DNA from 3 places in the Rhizobium sp. 01N48 genome. Region 1 is predicted to be linked to each of the others. Evidence: predicted binding sites of a transcription regulator. Region 1 holds the regulator's gene; each other region holds the start of a gene.
What was found. The regulator LexA, encoded in region 1, represses DNA repair genes until DNA is damaged. The targets are predictions, from matches to a motif close to TGTTCNNNNTGTGTTCNG.

Region 2: the regulator LexA is predicted to act here: its motif matches at 4,822-4,839, upstream of AC1DOG_RS08795 (DNA recombination protein RmuC).
Region 3: the regulator LexA is predicted to act here: its motif matches at 2,714-2,731, upstream of uvrA (excinuclease ABC subunit UvrA).

The regions. Positions count from the first base shown of each region.
Region 1 is NZ_JBFTQT010000007.1:142,765-149,606, forward strand. Features, by position in the region: partial or broken gene AC1DOG_RS15355 (ComEC/Rec2 family competence protein) at 248-2,662, shown strand; gene lexA (transcriptional repressor LexA) at 2,656-3,381, opposite strand; gene AC1DOG_RS15365 (VOC family protein) at 3,581-4,465, shown strand; gene kdsA (3-deoxy-8-phosphooctulonate synthase) at 4,462-5,304, shown strand; gene eno (phosphopyruvate hydratase) at 5,469-6,743, shown strand.
Region 2 is NZ_JBFTQT010000003.1:482,271-489,112, reverse strand. Features, by position in the region: gene AC1DOG_RS08805 (methyl-accepting chemotaxis protein) at 31-2,391, opposite strand; gene AC1DOG_RS08800 (ribokinase) at 2,617-3,516, opposite strand; gene AC1DOG_RS08795 (DNA recombination protein RmuC) at 3,566-4,789, opposite strand; gene AC1DOG_RS08790 (methyl-accepting chemotaxis protein) at 4,985-6,484, shown strand; gene def (peptide deformylase) at 6,581-6,842, shown strand, end outside.
Region 3 is NZ_JBFTQT010000001.1:724,544-731,385, forward strand. Features, by position in the region: gene uvrA (excinuclease ABC subunit UvrA) at 1-2,593, opposite strand, end outside; gene AC1DOG_RS03710 (single-stranded DNA-binding protein) at 2,843-3,403, shown strand; gene AC1DOG_RS03715 (MarC family protein) at 3,479-4,123, opposite strand; gene gyrA (DNA gyrase subunit A) at 4,349-6,842, shown strand, end outside.

The DNA.
Region 1 (6,842 bases):
GCCTAATGCCAAGTTACCGTGATGCCATTTTGTGCATCGCAGTATCAACTTTTAAGCACTCCAGCGATGTCGTCTCCGCATAGCGGAAGTCAATGATAAACCTGACATTTTTGATGGTTTTATTTCCCGTTTGAATTCAAACGATTATAGTTGCGTTTAGGCTCCGCTGGCCTCATTCTGATTGCAGTTCAGGGTGGCTTTCGGGTGTCGTTGCATGCCGGAGTTGAATGCCAGTCACGTCGTTTTGATGCCACCCGAAGCGGCGCAAATTGCCAATTTGCCGGCCGTAACAGGGCAAAATGCCCGTGCCATAATGACGCGCGCGCCATTGACGCAGTCGACCTCGGGTTTTCTGAGTCGCACAAGTCGCCAAATCCACCGTCAGGCAGCCGTCGCAGCACAAGCGTTCAGCACCGAATTCGACCACGGCCGCCTTTTCCTGGCGTCGCCCGTCTTCCTCGGGGCGGGCGCCATCGCCTGGTTCCGGCTCGCCGTGGATATCCCGCCCTTGCGGCTCCTTGCCTGGGCTATCCTCTTCGGTTTCGTCTTCGTCTTGGCGGGCTCCGCGCGCGTCGCGACACGCCGTGTGGCGATCTCAGGCCTGCTTGTCGTCCTCGGCATGTTCGCGGCGCAGCTCGAGACCTGGCGGGCTGATACCGTCGTTCTCGATACAGCGGTGACGACGACAGTGACCGGCCGCGTGGAACGGCGCGAGGGCGATGATAATGGGCGCTGGCGCTATATCGTCAGGGTAACGCGCACAGACGAGCCCACGCTCAAGCGTCCGCCGCAGCAGGTCTCGCTCGTCGCGCGTGCAGGAGAGCCCGTCGCGGTCGGCGGATGGTTGACCGGCCGTGTGCGCCTGACGCCGCCGGCAGGACCGGCACTGCCCGAACTCAACGATTTCGCCTTCTCTGCCTATTTCGACGGCATCGGCGCCAACGGCTTCTTCTACGGCATCCCGCAGCCCGTCCCATCGCGGACGGATATCGCCGATCTCTCTGCCGTCGATCGCGCCATGGAATGGCTCTAAGGCCTGCGCAGCAGCATTGGCGACCGCATCCGCAGCATCCTGCCTGGCGATACCGGCGCCTTCGCAGCTTCGCTGGTCACCGACGAGAGACGTGCCATCTCCAACGAGACGACGGAGGCGCTGCGCCAATCCGGCCTCGCGCATATCGTGGCGATCTCGGGCCTCAACATGGCTCTGTCGGCCGGCATCTGTTTTGTCGGGCTGCGCCTGTTCTTCGGCCTCTTCCCCGGGTTTGCGCAGGCCTATCCGACCAAGAAGCTCGCCGCCGGCAGCGCGCTTCTGGCGCTGACGGCCTATTACATGATCTCGGGCTTTGCCGTCTCCGCCGAGCGCGCCTTCATCATGATGGCGATCATGCTGGTCGCGGTGCTGTTCGATCGCCCCTCGATTAGCCTGCGCAACATCGCGCTCTCGGCGCTGCTGATCATCCTGATGTCCCCTTCGGAGGTGCTGGGCCCCAGCTTCCAGATGTCCTACGCGGCGACGCTCGCGCTGGTCGCGGGCTTTGCCGTTTGGACCAGGAGGCGCCACCGCGAGAGCGTTTTTCTTACGCATCCCACCATAAAGCCGGTCATGGCCACGTTCCGCTTCTTCGGCGGCATCGCGCTGACCTCGATGATCGGCGGCTTCTCGACAGCGCTGTTCTCGATCGAACATTTTCACCGGCTGAGCGGCTACGGACTACCGGCCAACCTGCTCGCCATGCCGGTCATCTCCTTCATCGTCATGCCCTTCGGAATGCTTGCGATGTTGGCGACGCCCTTTGGCCTGGATGCGCCGCTGTGGAAGGTCGCCGGCTTCGGGCTGGATCTGGTGATCGACATCGCCAAGATGGTGTCCGGTTGGGGCGGCAGTGTCGACATCGGGCGGATACCCGAATGGTATTTCGCGATCGCCGTGCTCGGCTTTCTCATATGGGGGCTGATGCGCACACGCCTGCGATGGATCGGCGCTGCGGTTGCCACGATCGCAACCCTCGTCGTCATCCTGCTCCCGGCAGCACCTGCGCCCGAACTCGTCGTCTCCGAGGACGGAAGCCTCGTGGCAGCAGTCACAGGCGACAGCCTCGCCAGCAACCGCGAACGGCCGCCCGACTTCATCTTCGGCCAATGGCAACGCGCGCTCGCCATCGAAGACCACAAGCCGCCCGACATCCTCGACGGCGAGGCCTTGCCCATTCCGAGAAGGGGCGAGCCAAGGCCAAGACTGACATTGAAACAACAACGCGAAGCCCGCGCTATGATGCGCGCTGCAGCGGCTTCGACGAACGACAGTGCCTTCCGGTGCCTGAAGACCGCGTGGTGCATAACAGCGCTCGACAGCGGCTACATCATCGCGACGCTCGAAAACGCCGCCTATCTCGGTCCCGCCTGCGACGTGGCCGATATCGTCATCACGCCGGTGCGCCTCCGCCAGGCGACGTGCCGCTCCGGCGCCATGTTATTGACCGGCGAAACTCTCAGGCGATCGGGCGCCGTCGAAATCCGTATCGACGATCAGGGCACTCCCGTCGTCAAGACCGCTTATGCACGCCTCGCTCGCCCCTGGATGCGCCATCGCGCCTATGACTGGCGCAACGACAACTTCAGCGACGACCTGTCACCAACTGGTGACGTCACCACTCAGTGATATCGGCGAATGAGCCCGACGAGCTTGCCCTGAACCTTGACGCGGTCAGGCCCGAAAATGCGCGTTTCGTAAGCCGGGTTGGCGGCCTCAAGCGCGATCGACGCGCCCTTGCGGCGGAAGCGCTTCAGCGTTGCCTCTTCGTCATCGACAAGCGCCACGACGATATCGCCGGGGTTGGCCGTGTTGCCGTTGCGGATGATGACGGTGTCGCCGTCGAAAATGCCGGCTTCGATCATCGAGTCGCCCTTGACCTCGAGCGCGTAATGCTCGCCGGAGCCGAGCATGTCGGCGGGGACGGTGATGTCGTGGGTGTTGTTCTGGATCGCCGAGATCGGCACACCGGCGGCGATGCGGCCCATGACGGGAACGGAAGCCGAGTTGCCGTTGTCGGCGCTCGGCGCGGCCTTCGGGGCAGGGGCTGCGGCCACCGGCTGCGGCTTTCCGAGGCTGCCTTCGATGACGCTCGGCGAGAAGCCACGTCGTGGCTGCAGGCTCGGATTATAGGCTTCCGGCAGCTTGATGACCTCGAGCGCGCGCGCCCGGTTCGGCAGCCGGCGAATGAAGCCGCGCTCTTCCAGAGCGGTGATCAGGCGGTGAATGCCGGATTTTGATGCGAGATCGAGTGCATCCTTCATTTCGTCGAAGGAAGGCGGAACGCCCGACTCTTTCATCCGCTCATGAATGAACAGAAGCAGTTCTTGTTGCTTGCGTGTCAGCATCGAAATGAACCCCAGAGTCGTGAAACAAAGCCAGAACGGACACTATATGTTCCATATGTGTTCCGCAAGTGCCTAAATTTTCGTAAAACTTGGCTCGGAATCGTCGCGATTTTACACTTCATTCGATTTAACCGCGCTCGCCTCTTGCATTGTGGCGAAAGCCAGCGCACATCTCTGCCGATTTCGGGAGGATTTGCCGATGAGTGACCCCCATCCCCTGGACCACGTGGTGCTGCCGGTCGTCAATATCGAGATGGCGCGCGACCGCCTGGGCAAACTCGGCTTCACCTTCGCCGCCGATGCGCGGCACCCGTTTGGCACCGAAAACGCCTGCGTCTTCTTCGCCGACAAAACCTATCTCGAACCGCTCGGCATCGCCAGTCTGGAGACCTACGAGGAGGCCATCGGCGACGGCAACGTCTTCACCGCCCGCGACCGCGCCTTTCGCTTCCGCTGCGGCGACGACGGCCTGTCGGCGATCGTCTTCGGCACGCCGGATGCCGACGGCGATCACGCCCGCTACCTCGCCGATGGCATGAGTGGCGGCGAGATGCTGGAGTTCGCCCGGCAGATGAAGATGCCGGACGGTTCCGAGGCGACCGCGGCGTTCCGCCTGGCTTTCGCGGCAGATCTGCGAGCGCCCGATTTCTTCCTCTTCGCCTGCCAGCGCGTCAACCCACTGCCCAGCGACCGCAAGGCGTTGGAAACGCATAAGAATGGCGTCTTGGGCATCCTGTCGATCGTGCTCTCTTCCTCCGATCCCAAAGCGTTCGCACCGCTGTTGCAGCTGGCCTCGGATGCGCAGGCGACCCGCGAGGAGGCCTTCGGTGTCAGCCTCGATGCCGGCAACGCCCGTATCAATATCCTGTCGCCGGATGGCTTGAACGCTTACTACGATCCCTCCGAGCCCAAGGCCGATCGCGGTCTGCGCGGCGCGGCGATTGTCTTTTCCGTTGCCGATCTCGCCGTGACAGAGGCGCATTTGGCTGCTAACGGGATCACCTATACACGCAAGAACAATCGAATTCTGGTGAAGGCAGCGCCCGGCCAGGGCGCGCTCTTCGCCTTCGAGGAGAAACGATGACTGAAACCAATTCCGAAGTGGCCRTCGGCGAAGGCACCGGCCGTGTGGTGTTTTCCAACACCGGCAAGCTGTCGCTGATCGCCGGCCCGTGCCAGATGGAAAGCCGCGACCATGCCTTCATGATCGCCGGCACGCTGAAGGAGCTTTGCGACAAGCTCGGCATCGGCCTTGTCTACAAGTCCTCCTTCGACAAGGCCAACCGCACGTCGCTGTCTGCCCAGCGCGGCATCGGGCTTGAAACGGCGCTCGAAGTGTTCGCCGATCTGAAGAAGGAATACGGCTTCCCCGTTCTCACCGACATCCACACCGAAGAGCAGTGCGCTGAAGTCGCCACTGTCGTCGATGTGCTGCAGATCCCGGCCTTCCTTAGCCGGCAGACGGACCTGCTGGTCGCCGCCGCAAAGACCGGCCGCGCCATCAACGTCAAGAAGGGCCAGTTCCTGGCGCCCTGGGACATGAAGAACGTGCTTGCCAAGCTGAATGCCAGCGGCAACCCGAACATCATGCTGTGCGAACGCGGCGCTTCCTTCGGCTACAACACGCTGGTCTCCGACATGCGCTCGCTGCCGATCATGGAAGCCATGGGTGCGCCTGTTGTCTTCGACGCGACCCATTCGGTGCAGCAGCCGGGCGGGCAGGGTGGGTCGAGTGGCGGCCAGCGCGAATTCGTGGAAACGCTGGCGCGTGCGGCTGTCGCCGTCGGTGTCGCCGGTGTGTTCGTCGAGACGCACGAAGATCCCGACAATGCGCCGTCGGATGGCCCGAACATGGTCTATCTCAAGGACATGCCGCGCTTGCTTGAGAAGCTGCTGGCCTTTGACGCCATCGCCAAGGGCTGACGTTCAAACGACTGACACGTTCGTGTATTAGGCCACCGAAGAACAATGTGGAGGAGCATGCGCAAAAGGGTCCCAAACTGCCCCAAACCGGCATTGTAATTTGCGCATCTTCGATTAAAGACGAATTTCAAACGATTTATCCACCCTCAAGCAGAGAAGAGCCGATGACCGCTATTACCGACATTATCGCCCGCGAGATTCTCGACAGCCGTGGTAATCCCACCGTCGAAGTCGATGTCTATCTCGAAGATGGCAGCATGGGCCGCGCCGCCGTTCCGTCGGGCGCGTCGACCGGCGCGCACGAAGCCGTCGAACTCCGCGATGGTGGCAAGCGTTATCTCGGCAAGGGTGTCGAAAAGGCCGTCGAAGCCGCCAACACGGAAATCTTCGACGCCATCGGCGGCATCGACGCTGAAAACCAGATCCAGATCGACAACATCATGATCGAGCTGGACGGCACGCCGAACAAGTCGCGCCTCGGCGCCAACGCCATCCTCGGCGTTTCGCTCGCCGTTGCCAAGGCTGCCGCCGAAGCTGCCGGCCTGCCGCTCTACCGCTACGTTGGTGGCGCTTCCGCGCACCTGCTGCCGGTTCCGATGATGAACATCATCAACGGCGGCGCGCATGCTGACAACCCGATCGACTTCCAGGAATTCATGATTCTGCCGGTTGGCGCTGATTCCATCCGCGAAGCCGTTCGCATGGGCTCTGAAGTCTTCCACACGCTCCGCAAGGAGCTCGCTGCCCAGGGTCACAACACCAACGTCGGCGACGAAGGCGGTTTCGCACCGGGCCTGAAGAGCGCTCCTGAAGCCCTCGATTTCATCATGAAGTCGATCGAGAAAGCCGGCTACAAGCCTGGAGAAGACATCCATCTCGGCCTCGACTGCGCCTCGACCGAATTCTTCAAGGACGGCAAGTACGTTCTCGAAGGCGAAGGCCGCACGCTGGAGCCGGGCGCAATGGCCGAATACCTAGCACAGCTCGCTGCCCAGTACCCGATCATCTCGATCGAAGACGGCATGGCTGAAGACGACTGGGATGGCTGGAAGGCTCTGACGGATCTGGCCGGCAAGAAGGTTCAGCTGGTCGGCGACGATCTCTTCGTTACCAACTCGGCTCGCCTGCGCGACGGCATCAAGATGGGCGTCGCCAACTCGATCCTCGTCAAGGTCAACCAGATCGGTTCGCTGACGGAAACGCTCGACGCCGTCAACACCGCGCACAAGGCAGCCTACACCGCTGTCATGTCGCACCGTTCGGGCGAAACCGAAGACTCGACGATCGCCGATCTCGCCGTTGCCACGAACTGCGGTCAGATCAAGACCGGCTCGCTGTCGCGCTCGGATCGTCTTGCCAAGTACAACCAGCTGATCCGCATCGAAGAAGGCCTTGGCCCGCAGGCGCAGTACGCCGGCCGTTCGATCATCCGCGGCTAAGATCGTCTGCATTTCAAGCATTTGGAACCCGCGCTTTAACGAGCGCGGGTTTTTTGTTGCGCCGCGTTCATAGTCAACGGACGGTTAATCTCTGCCCGG
Region 2 (6,842 bases), on a different contig from region 1:
CCTCTTTTTGTTTTGGCTCAGTCGATCGGCTCAGAATTCTTCCCAGCTGTCCTGCGCGACGGCCGCCGATCCATGCGACTGCGCAACAGCGCGGCGCGGGGCAGGGGCGGCTGCCTGGCGATAGCTCGGCTGCGACGACGGACGGTAGCTCGGTGCCGCCGGTGCCCGCATCTGCTGTGCGGTGGAGCGCAGCGATGCGCCATGGTTGGCGTTGCTGACGCGGAAGCGGGCGACGAGATGCTGCAGCGTCTGTGCCTCTTCGTTCAGCGTGACGCTGGCCGCTGTGGTCTCCTCGACCATGGCGGCGTTCTGCTGCGTCACCTGGTCCATCTGGTTCATGGCCTGGCTGACTTCCTTGAGGCCGATCGCCTGCTCGCTGGCCGATGCCGAGATTTCCCGGATCAGACCATTGATGCGCATGACCTGCTCGGAGATGTTGTGCAGCGTATCGCCGGCGCGGCCGACGAGATCGACGCCTTCCTTGACCTGGACGGCCGAGGTGTTGATGAGCGTCTTGATCTCCTTGGCGGCGTTCGCCGAACGCTGGGCCAGTTCGCGAACTTCTTGGGCAACCACCGCAAAGCCCTTGCCGGCTTCACCGGCACGCGCGGCCTCGACGCCGGCGTTGAGCGCCAAGAGGTTGGTCTGGAACGCGATCTCGTCGATGACGCCGATGATGCGCGACACCTCGGTGGAGGACTGCTCGATCCCGTGCATCGAGGCGATCGCCTTGCGCACGACATCGCCGGAGCGTTCCGCATCCTCGCAGGCGTGGTTGACGTTGTCGGCGGCCGTGCGGGCATTGTCGGCGCTGGAATTGACCTGCGCGGTCAGCTCGTTCAGGGCCGCAGCTGTTTCTTCCAGGCTTGCCGCCTGCTGTTCCGTGCGCTTGGCCAGATCAGACGCGCTGCCGCTGATCTCGCTAGTGCCGGAGCCGATGTTGACGACGCTGAGGTTCATCGTCGTAATGGTCTCTTCAAGGGCGGCCAGCGCCGCGTTGAAGTCCTGCTTCAGCTTGCCGTATTCGCCCGGGAATTCATCGGTAATGCGGTGGCTGAGATTGCCCTGCGACAGCTCGGACAGACCGGCGCCGACGATGGATACGATGTGGCGCTGCAGCGAAACCGACTGCTGGCGTTCGCTTTCCGAACGGCCGCGCTCGTCTTCCGCTTCCTGGCGCTGGCTCTTGGCTTCGGCTTCGAGACGGCGGCTGTCGGCGAGCGCATGGCGGAAGCCTTCGAGCGCCTTGGCGACCGAACCCGTTTCGTCCGAGCGATCCTGGCCAACGACCGGCTGCTCGTAGCGACCTTCGCTCAGCATCTTGACGCTGGCGACGAGGCCACCAAGCGGCTTCTGCACGAAGGCGCGGACGGCGAAGTAGAGTGCCAGCATGACGGCCGCCAGAACGACGATGCCGGCCACGATCATCATGAAGGTCTGGTCCTGCACCGGCGCGTTGATCGCGCTGTGCGGCACGTCGACGAGGATGACCCAGTTGGTGTTCACGTCGGGGAGCGCGAAGGGATAGACCACGCGGTCGAACTGCTCGCCGCCATCGATCGAGAGGTTCTTGACGACGGCAGGCGCAAGCGTCGAGAGGCCGGTCTTGACCGCATCGACACCTTCACCCTCGTAGGGCTTCATCGCCAGATCCTTGGACGGCGCGACGATCCAGTTACCGCCCTGCGAGAGCAGGGTCACGCGGCCGGTGCCGAAGGGATGCAGGCCGCCGAGCTTGTCGGCGAGCGACTTCAGCGAAATATCGACGCCGCTGACGCCGATCATCTTGCCGCCGGACATGACCGGGTAGCCGATGGAAGTCATCGCGGTGTTTTCGCCGGTGGTGCTTTCAGCGTAGGGCGAGGAGATCGCGCCCTTCTTGCTGGCGGCGGCAAGGCTGTACCATTCGGCCTTGTAGTCGGATGCGAACACCGAGAAGGTGAAGCCGCCGTCCTTCTTCTTGGTCCAATAGGCGTTGAACGCGCCATTCTTGTCCGAGCCGAGATCCGTGCGGCCGGCAAGCGACGGCGACTGGCCGTCGAATGCATTCGGCTCTTCGCCGAACCAGCTGCCGAAGGCGAACTGGTTGCGCTCGACATTGGCCTTCAGCATATCGACGATCGCCTTGCGATCGAGATACTTGCCTTCGTGGCCGCGGCCGATGACGCCGGCCATGGAGCGCGCCGCGCCCGCGAGTTCGCCGACCGAGGACGCGACTTCGTTGGCGATGGCCTTCGCCTCTAGATTGGCTTGATCCATGGTCAGCGTTTCCACGCGATCACGGGTTTCGCCGATGAGGAAGAAATTGGAGATCAGGAGAACCAGTGCGATCGCGCTGCCGGTAATCACAATGAGTTTGGCCGCAAGCGATTTCATGCGAAAGATGAACATGCATTCCTCGGGGGGATCAAGGATGGGCCAGGCGAAGCATCCGCCGGCACAAGAAGCGAGGGCAGCCACATCATGGAGCCGCCGTGGCGAGTGCCGCGTCCCCTTGGAGAGGGAGCCGGCGATCACGCGGAAGATCGCCGGAAACCTATTAAATTTAAGTGAAATGCGATGATAATTTGACTCATCGCAAACAAACGCATCGCCGATGTCGTCGGCGGATAACGCCTATAGTTTGTTTGCGACGTCGTCGCGCGAGGGAATGGACGGCTGGGCGCCTGCCTTAAGGCATGCGAGCGAGCCGGCAACGGCCGCGCGACGCAGCGCCGGCTCGAAATCGATCCCTTCGTCGAGGCTGGCGGCGAAGTAGCCGCAGAAGGTATCCCCCGCGCCGACCGTATCCACCGGCTCAATCTTCAACCCCTTCGCCCGCGATATCACGCCGTCGCGGATCGCGACCACACCATCGCCGCCAAGCGTGACGATCAGCGTCTGCCCCGTCTCCGAGTTGAGGCGCTTCAGTGCTGCTTCTCGGTCTTCCGCGCTCATGTTTTCCTGCCCGGCCAGAAGCTCGAATTCGGTTTCGTTGGCGATGACGATATCCGCGAGGCGCCCGAGACGCGCGGCATCGTCGATCAGCGGCGCGAGATTGAGAATGGTGGTCACGCCCTTGGCGCGCGCGGCGGAAAGAGCCTGCTCGACTGATGGAACCGGGATTTCCAGCTGTAGCATCAGCGTGTCGCCCTTGCTCATCGCGCCGACAGCCTGATCCGCATCCTGCGCGGTGACCGTGCCGTTGGCGCCCGGCACGACGGCGATCATGTTCTCGCCGTCTCCGCCCACGAGGATGATCGCGGTTCCGGTCGGCTCGTTCGCGCGCTTGACGGACTGGAGATCCGTGCCGGCGTCCTTGAGGAGCGCGAGCGCTTCGTCCGAAAAACCATCATGGCCAACGGCGCCCGCCATGGTCACGCTGCGCCCGGCGCGCCGCGCGGCCAGCGCCTGGTTGGCGCCCTTGCCGCCGGCGGCCGTTGAAAAGCCGTTACCGGCCACCGTCTCGCCGGGCTTCGGAAGCCGTTGCGTCGTGGCGATGAGGTCCATGTTGATGGAGCCGAAAACGGTGATCATGCGAGGTGTCCTTCCCAGTGTTTTGTCGGGCGCGACACTGCCGAAGGCCTCACTCGTCGTCAACCACCCTTAGCTTGAGAAGGCCCGTTCTGCTCTCCACGGATTTTGATGCGGGCGCACTTTCATCCGGGACGCGGCCTGCATCAGCACCCTCGAATTCCAGCGCCTCGATCTTGGCGCCGCGCTTCGTCAGCTTGTCGGCCGAAGTGACGATCATGTCGACATCCTTCTGCGCCATGGCGAAATGCCCCTGCAGCTTGCGCACGCGGTCGTCGAGGCGACCGAGATCATCCATCAGATTGGCGACCTCACCCTGGATGACATGCGCCTGCGCCTGCATCCGCTGATCCTTCAGAACCGCCTGGATGACCTGGATCGACAGCATCAGCAGCGACGGCGAAACGATGACCACGCGAGCCCGATGCGCCTTCTGCACGATCGCCTCGAAGTTCTCGTGAATTTCCGCGAAGATCGATTCCGACGGCACGAACAGGAACGCAGTATCCTGCGTCTCCCCCTGGATCAGATACTTCTCCGCGATATCGCGGATATGGGTCTCCATGTCGCGCCGAAACTGCTGCGATGCGGCCTTGGCAAGCTCCGGCCCGCCCGCGTCGCGAATGGCGTTCCATGCCTCCAGCGGAAACTTGGCGTCGATGACGAGCGGCGGCGCGCCGTTCGGCATGCGGATCGTGCAATCCGGGCGTGAGCCGTTGCTCAGCGTCTGCTGAAAGGCATAGGCGCCGATCGGCAGGCCATCGGCAACGATCGTTTCCATCCGCGATTGGCCAAAGGCGCCGCGCGTCTGCTTGTTGGACAGGATCGCCTGCAGCCCGACGACGTCCTTGGCGAGCGTCTGGATATTGTTCTGCGCCGCATCGATCACCGCCAGCCGCTCCTGCAGCTTTCTCAGATTCTCATGCGTGGACTTGGTCTGCTCCGTGATAGTCGAGTTGACCCGCTGCGACATGCCATCCAGCCGCTGGCTGATCGCCTGGTTGAGTTCCGACTGGCGCGAGCCGAACACCTCCGCCATCGCCGCCATCCGGCCCTGCATTTCCGATTGAATCCGCAACAGCTCCATCATCCGCGCATCCGCCTCGGCGGCACGCTCGAGCGCCTCTTCCGCCTGCTCGCGCCGCGCCTGGCCACCACGAACGAGCAAGGCAAGCATCAAGACGATCACGATAGCCAGTGCCGCGCCGGCAAGGGCGAGCGACATGGGGCTAAGGCCTGAAAGGGTGGCGGAAAACGAGTCGGTGCTGGTTGTCATTTCAGCACCATAGCAAAGTCGCGCAGCTTTTCCAGATCAAAACGTGAACATTGTAAATGGCCTGCCGGCGATACCCAAGCTTCACATTCGAGCGCTAGCTAAGAAATAACCGCATAATTTAACGCTTGCGAAACTATATTCGGCAAAAGCTGCGCGAAAATTGCCCTTCGTCAAATGAAAAAGCAGAAATATATTATGAGCAGCCAGCAGCCTGAAAACGGTCTCAAGCAACGCCTCGATTTCATCGAACTGGACGACAACGCGCGGCAATCGCTGCGCCAGATGCGCCCGGCGATTTCGGAGCTGTTGAGCGGCGCGCTCGAACGATTTTACGGAAAGCTGGCGCGCACACCCTCGGTCGCGAGCTTCTTCTCCGACAAGTCGCATATGAACAGTGCCAAGACCCGGCAGGAAGCCCATTGGGCCAATCTCGCCGGCGGCAACTTCGACGAGGCCTACGTCAAGGGCGTCGTTGCGGTCGGCAAGACCCATGCGCGCATTGGCCTTGAGCCGCGCTGGTACATCGGCGGCTACGCGCTTCTGATGAGCGATCTGATCAAGGGGCTGATGGCGAAGGAATGGCCGTCGCGCTTCGGCCGCGGCCAGGGCAAGTTGCTCGGCGAAAAGCTCACCGCCGTCGTAAAGGCTGCGATGCTGGACATGGATTATTCGATCTCGGTCTATCTGGAAGCGCTGGAAGAAAAGCGGCTGAAGCTTGAAGAGGAACGCCACAAGGCGGAAGCCGATCAGGCAATGGCGCTCAGCCATCTCCGTCGCGGTCTCGAAGCGCTGTCGCGCGGCGACCTCGAAGCCACCTTGCCTGCTGACCTGCCGGGCAACTTCAAGGATATGGGCGACGACTACAACCGCGCTGTCGCGGCCCTTCGCGCCTCCTTCGCATCCGTTCGCGCCACGTCAGGTGAAATCCTGCGCGGCACCGATGTGATCGCCAAGGGTTCCGACGATCTGGCGCTGCGCACTGCCCAGCAGGCTGCCGGCGTCGAGGAAAGCTCGGCTGCCCTGCAGCAGCTCTCCGTCAGCGTCGGCCAGACGGCATCCAACGCCGAAAAAGCGTCGGCAGCCGTGCGCGAAACGCAGCAGAAGGCGAAGAACTCCGGCGAACTGGTCACCAGTGCCGTCTCCGCCATGGCCGGTATCGAAAAGTCGTCGAGCGAGATCACCAAGATCATCGGCGTCATCGACGATATCGCTTTCCAGACCAACCTTCTCGCGCTGAACGCAGGCGTTGAAGCGGCCCGCGCCGGTGAAGCCGGCAAGGGTTTTGCCGTCGTCGCCCAGGAAGTCCGCCAGCTGGCACAGCGCTCGGCCGATGCCGCCAAGGAGATCAAGAAGCTGATCTCCGAGAGCTCCGCGCAGGTTAACCAGGGCGTCGATATCGTCAGCAGCACCGGCGAATCTTTGAGCGACATGATCAACCGCATTGACAACATCAGCAGCTTCGTTGCCGATATCGCCGCCGCCGCGCGCGATCAGGCGACCGGCGTCAACGAAGTCAGCGTCGCCATCCGCAACATGGACACCATCACCCAGCAGAACTCCGGCATGGTCGAGCGCACCTCGTCGGAAACCCGGCGCCTGCGCAACGAGGTAGAAGGCCTGGTCGGCCTGCTCGAGCGCTTCCGCACCGACAGCGCCAGCCACTCCGGCTATCAGGCCTCGCGCCGCGCCGCCTGAGGCAAAAGCGTCGAAATTGCGAAGGCGGCGTAAAAAAGCGCCGCCTCCGGCCATCGGATAATTCCATCCCGCAAAAAGATGGGTTATGGGAACGCCATGACCATCAAGCCACTCATCATTCTTCCCGATCCGCTGCTCCGTCAGGTTTCCAAGCCGATCGAGCGCGTCGACAGCGATCTGCAGCGTCTCGCCGACGACATGCTGGAGACCATGTACGATGCCCCGGGCATCGGGCTGGCCGCCATCCAGATCGGCGTTGCCCGCCGCATGCTCGTCATCGACGTTGCGCGCGAGGGAGAGGAAAAGCAGCCGCTCGTCTTCATCAATCCCGAGATCGTCTCGTCCTCCGACGAGCGCT
Region 3 (6,842 bases), on a different contig from region 1:
GTTCCTTGGCGAGCTTGACGCGCTGGGCCTCGCCGCCCGACAGCGTATTCGCCTGCTGGCCGACCTTGATGTAGCCGAGGCCGACGTCGAAGAGCGCCTGCAGCTTGTCGCGCACGGCGGGGACGGCGGCGAAGAACTCGACGCCTTCCTCGACGGTCATGTCCAGCACGTCGGCGATCGACTTCTGCTTGAAGGTGACGTCGAGCGTTTCACGGTTGTACCGCTTGCCGTGGCAGACGTCGCAGGTGACGTAGACATCAGGCAGGAAGTGCATCTCGATCTTGATGACGCCGTCGCCCTGGCAGGCCTCGCAGCGGCCGCCCTTGACGTTGAAGGAGAAGCGGCCCGGTTGATAGCCGCGCGCCTTGGCTTCCGGCAGGCCGGCGAACCAGTCGCGGATCGGGGTGAAGGCGCCGGTATAGGTGGCCGGGTTGGAGCGCGGGGTGCGGCCGATCGGCGACTGGTCGATGTCGATGACCTTGTCGATATGCTCGAAGCCGTCGATGCGGTCGTGATCCGCCGGGATTTCGCGCGCGCCCATGACACGGCGGGCGGCGGACTTGTAGAGCGTCTCGATCAGGAATGTGGACTTGCCGCCGCCGGAGACACCCGTGACTGCCGTGAAGACGCCGAGCGGGATCGATGCCGTGACGTTCTTCAGGTTGTTGCCGCGGGCGCCGACGACCTTGATTTCCTTGCCCTTCTTCACCTTGCGGCGCTCTTCCGGCACGGTCACGCCAAGTTCCCCCGACAGGTATTTACCGGTCAGTGACTTCGGGTTGGCCATGATATCCTGCGGCGTGCCGTGGGCGATGACCTGACCGCCATGAATGCCGGCGGCCGGGCCGATATCGACAACGTCGTCAGCCTGCAAGATGGCGTCCTCGTCGTGCTCGACGACGATGACGGTGTTGCCGATGTCACGCAGGTGCTTCAGGGTTTCGAGCAGGCGCGCATTGTCACGCTGGTGCAGGCCGATCGACGGCTCGTCGAGCACGTAGAGAACACCGGTGAGACCGGAGCCGATCTGCGAGGCCAAGCGAATGCGCTGGCTTTCGCCACCCGAGAGCGTGCCGGAGTTGCGCGAGAGGCTCAGATATTCGAGGCCGACGTCGTTCAGGAAGCGCAGGCGGTCCCTGATCTCTTTCAGGATGCGGACGGCGATCTCATTCTGTTTTGCGTTGAAGCTGTCGGGCAGCGTTTCGAACCAGTCGCGGGCGATGCGGATCGACATATCCGTGACCTGGCCGATGTGCAGCTTGTTGACCTTCACGGCCAGCGCTTCCGGCTTCAGGCGGAAGCCGTTGCAGGACGGGCAGGGGGCGGCCGACATGTAGCGCTCGATCTCCTCGCGCGCCCAGGCGCTGTCGGTTTCCTTCCAGCGGCGCTCGAGGTTGGTGATGATGCCTTCGAAATTCTTGTGCGTCGTGTAGGAGCGGGCGCCGTCGACGTAGTGAAACTCGATCTTCTCCTCGGTGCCGTTGAGGATCACGTCCTGTGCCTTGGCGGAGAGGTCGTTCCAGCGGGCGCCGAGCTTGAAGCCGAAATGCTTGCCGAGCGCTTCCAGCGTCTGGTTGTAATAGGGCGAGGACGACTTGGCCCATGGGGCGATGGCGCCGTCTCGCAGCGTGCGCTCAGGCTCCGGCACGATCAGGTTGGCGTCGATCTTCTGCTGGGCGCCGAGGCCGTCGCAGGTCGGGCAAGCGCCGGCCGGATTGTTGAAGGAGAAGAGGCGTGGCTCGATCTCCGAAATCGTGAAGCCGGAGACCGGGCAGGCGAACTTTTCCGAAAACAGCACGCGCTCATGTGTTTCGTTGAGCGACTTGTTGGCCGAGCCGCCGGCGGCGGTTTCTTCCACCGGCAATGGCTTGTCGGCGAATTCGGCGATGGCGAGGCCGTCGGCAAGCTTCAGCGAGGTCTCAAGGCTGTCGGCCAAACGCGCCGAGACATCGGAGCGCACGACGACGCGGTCGACGACGATATCGATGTCGTGCTTGTATTTCTTGTCGAGGGCGGGCGCATCGGCGATCTCATAGAACTGGCCGTCGATCTTGACGCGCTGGAAGCCCTTCTTCATGAGCTCCGCGAGTTCCTTCTTATACTCGCCCTTGCGGCCGCGCACGAGCGGCGCGAGGATGAAGAGACGCGTGCCTTCCTCGAAGGCGAGGATGCGGTCGACCATCTGGCTGACGGTCTGGCTCTCGATCGGCAGGCCGGTGGCCGGCGAATAGGGAACGCCGACGCGCGCGAAGAGCAGGCGCATGTAGTCGTAGATCTCGGTGACGGTGCCAACCGTCGAGCGCGGGTTACGCGAGGTCGTCTTCTGCTCGATGGAGATCGCCGGCGAGAGGCCGTCGATCTGGTCGACATCGGGCTTCTGCATCATCTCGAGGAACTGGCGGGCATAGGCCGACAGGCTCTCGACGTAGCGGCGCTGGCCTTCGGCATAGATGGTGTCGAAGGCGAGCGAGGATTTGCCCGATCCCGACAGGCCGGTCATGACGATCAGCTTGTTGCGCGGCAGATCGAGGTCGATGCCCTTCAGATTGTGCTCGCGCGCGCCACGGATTGAAATCGTCTTCAGTTCGCTCATCGTCTTCTGCTTCTGTGCTGGAACAAGCCCCTTATTTAGTGATGCCGGCGGGCGAGTCGAGGCTCAATGTCTAGATGGTGCAAGGTTTTCGATTCGGTTGACATGATCATAGGGATAAAATAGAACAAATAAAGAACAAAATTCCTTGTGGATGAACCGCTATGGACGTCCATTGCGCCGCCTCTATGGTTTAAGGTGCATCGATTGTTTCAAGCGCCGCCGGGCAGGGCGGCAGGTAGGGTGAAAAGTATGGCTGGCAGCGTGAACAAGGTAATTCTGATCGGAAATGTGGGTGCAGACCCCGAAATCCGTCGGACGCAGGACGGCCGGCCGATCGCCAACCTCCGCATCGCGACATCGGAGACCTGGCGCGACCGCAATTCCGGCGAGCGCAAGGAAAAGACCGAGTGGCACACCGTCGTGGTCTTCAACGAAGGCCTGTGCAAGGTGATCGAGCAGTACGTCAAGAAAGGCGCCAAGCTCTATATCGAAGGCGCGCTGCAGACCCGCAAGTGGCAGGACCAGCAGGGCCAGGACCGTTATTCAACGGAAGTCGTGCTGCAGGGCTTCGGCTCGACGCTGACGATGCTCGATGGACGCGGCGAAGGCGGCGGCGATCGTTCTGGCGGCGGTTACGGCGGTGGCCGTGGCGGCAATGCCGGCGGTGGTGATTTCGGCGGCGGCGGCGGTTATGGCGACGATTACGGTTCGCCTTCGCAGTCGTCCGGCCGTGGTGGCTCGGGCGGCGGTGCGTCTTCCGGCGGTGGCGGCAATTTCTCGCGCGACCTCGACGACGATATTCCGTTTTGATCGGACGACCGATCACAAGGTGTCAGACGGCGCGCCTCAGGGCGCGCCGTTTGCGTTTTGATTGAACGTGATCTCTCAGACGGGCGAGGGAACGAGGTTCATCGCCGACTTGATGCCATCCACCACGAACTGCGTGGCGAGCGCCGCCAGGATGACGCCGAGCAGGCGCGTCAGGATGGCGCGGCCGGTGACGCCGAGGAAGCGGTCCAGCCGATCGGCGATCAAGAGCGCCAGGAAGAGCAAGAGCAGGCTTGCGGCGATCACGATGATCAGCTGCGCCAGCTCGAAGGCCGTCTGCATCGAGCCTGCGATCAGGATGGTCGCGGAGATGGCGCCTGGGCCTGAGATCAGCGGGATGGCCAGCGGGAAGACAGCGATGTTCTGGATGTGATCGACGGTGATCGCGGCCGTGCCGGTCTTCTCTTTGCGGTCCTGGCGCTTCTCGAACACCATTTCAAAGGCGATCCAGAAGAGCAGCAGACCGCCGGCGATGCGGAAGGCGCCGATCGAGATACCGAGCACGCCAAGCACGCTCGATCCGAAGAGCGCGAAGACGGCAAGAATGATGAAAGCGATGATCGTGCCGCGCAGCGCCACCTGCTTGCGCTGGGCTCTGCTCATGCCAACCGTGAGGCCGAGAAAGATCGGCGCGAGACCGGGCGGGTCGATCGTCACGAGCAGGGTTGTGAAGGCGTTTATCAGTTGGTCGGCGCTTGCCATTATGTCTCCGTATGCCCATATCCGGGCTTGGTTTTCGCGCGATTGTGATGTGGGCAAACCGATTTTGCAAATGGCGCGGCGTGCGTGATGGTGTTTGGGGCGGATAAGCCCCGTTTTGCCCTGATTAGACCGTAAAAGCCTGTTCAAAACTTCCTGCAAAATTGGCTTAGGAACAGCCTTTCCGCTATAAATCTTCAAGTGATTCTAGAAGAGATGTGATCCATTTTGACTGAGCAAACACCCCCCGGCGGCGGGAAGCTCCCGCCAGGCATCGAGCCCATCTCCATTATGGAGGAAATGCAGCGGTCGTATCTCGATTACGCGATGAGCGTTATCGTCAGCCGCGCGCTTCCTGACGTGCGCGACGGCCTCAAGCCCGTGCACCGGCGCATCCTCTACGGCATGTCCGAGCTCGGCATCGACTGGAACAAGAAATACGTCAAATGCGCCCGCGTGACCGGGGACGTGATGGGTAAATACCATCCGCACGGCAACACCGCGATCTACGACGCGCTGGCGCGTATGGCGCAGGACTGGTCTCTTCGCCTTCCGCTGATCGACGGCCAAGGCAACTTCGGCTCCGTCGACGGCGATCCGCCGGCGGCCGAACGCTACACCGAATGCCGCCTCGAGAAGGCCGCGCATTCGCTGCTCGACGATCTCGACAAGGAAACGGTCGATTTCCGCGACAACTACGACGGCACACTCTCCGAGCCCGTGGTCGTTCCGGCGAAATTCCCGAACCTGCTCGTCAACGGCGCCGGCGGTATCGCCGTCGGCATGGCGACCAACATTCCGCCGCACAATCTCGTCGAAGTCATCAATGGCTGTATCGCGCTGATCGACGATCCGGCGATCGAACTGCCGGAGATGATGCAGATCATTCCGGGTCCCGATTTCCCGACCGGCGCCAAGATCCTCGGCCGCTCCGGCATCCGCTCGGCTTACGAGACGGGCCGTGGCTCGGTGATCATGCGCGGTGTTGCGACCATCGAGCCGATGCGCGGCGATCGCGAACAGATCATCATCACCGAGATCCCGTATCAGGTGAACAAGTCGACGATGATCGAGAAGATGGCCGAGCTGGTGCGCGACAAGCGCATCGAGGGCATCTCCGATCTGCGCGACGAATCCGACCGTCAGGGCTACCGCGTCGTCGTCGAGCTGAAGCGCGACGCCAATGCCGACGTGATCCTGAACCAGCTCTATCGCTATACCCCGCTGCAGACCTCTTTCGGCTGCAACATGGTGGCGCTGAACGGTGGCAAGCCGGAACAGCTGCAGCTGCTCGACATGCTGCGCGCTTTCGTCTCTTTCCGCGAGGAAGTCGTTAGCCGGCGTACCAAGTTCCTGCTCCGCAAGGCTCGCGAGCGCGCGCACGTCTTGGTCGGTCTGGCGATTGCTGTCGCCAATATCGACGAAGTCATCCGCGTCATCCGCCAGGCGCCGGACCCGCAGTCGGCCCGCGAAGAGCTGATGACCCGCCGCTGGCCGGCGCATGACGTTGAAAGCCTGATCCGGCTGATCGACGATCCGCGCCACCGCATCAACGACGACATGACCTACAACCTCTCGGAAGAGCAGGCACGGGCCATTCTCGAACTGCGTCTCGCCCGTCTGACGGCCCTTGGCCGCGACGAAATTGGCGACGAACTCAACAAGATCGGCGAGGAAATCAAGGATTACCTCGATATCCTGTCGTCGCGCGTGCGCATCCAGTCGATCGTCAAGGACGAACTCGCGGCTGTCCGCGACGAGTTCGGCACGCCGCGCCGCACCGAGATCATGGATGGCGGCCTTGAGATGGACGATGAAGATCTCATCGCCCGCGAGGACATGGTCGTCACCGTCTCCCATCTCGGCTACATCAAGCGTGTGCCGCTGACGACCTACCGCGCGCAGCGTCGCGGCGGCAAGGGTCGCTCCGGCATGACCACCCGTGACGAAGACTTCGTTAGCCAGCTATTCGTTCTCAACACGCATACGCCGGTTCTGTTCTTCTCCTCGCGCGGTATCGTCTACAAGGAAAAGGTCTACCGCCTGCCGATCGGCACGCCGACCTCGCGCGGCAAGGCGATGATCAACATGCTGCCGCTTGCTCCAGGCGAGCGCATCACCACGATCCTGCCGCTGCCGGAGGACGAGGACAGCTGGGCAACGCTCGACGTGATGTTCTCGACGACGCGCGGCACCGTTCGCCGCAACAAGCTGAGCGACTTCGTCCAAGTCAACCGCAACGGCAAGATCGCGATGAAGCTCGAGGAAGAGGGCGACGAAATCCTCTCCGTCGAGACCTGCACCGAGCATGACGACGTGCTTCTGACGACGGCGCTCGGCCAGTGCATCCGCTTTGCGGTCGATGACGTTCGCGTCTTCGCGGGCCGCAACTCGATCGGCGTACGAGGGATCAATCTTGGCGATAACGACCGCATCATCTCGATGACGATCGTCGGCCATGTCGATGCTGAGCCGTGGGAACGCGCCGCTTATCTCAAGCGCGCTGCCAACGAGCGCCGCCTGACGACGGGCGAAGCCGAGGAAATCGCGCTGGTCGGTGAAGAAGTCACCGAAGAGGGACAGCTGAGCGACGAGCGCTACGAAGAGCTGAAGGCACGCGAACAGTACGTGCTGACGGTTTCCGAGAAGGGCTACGGCAAGCGGTCTTCCTCCTACGACTTCCGCATCTCCGGCCGTGGCGGCAAGGGCATCCGCGCCACCG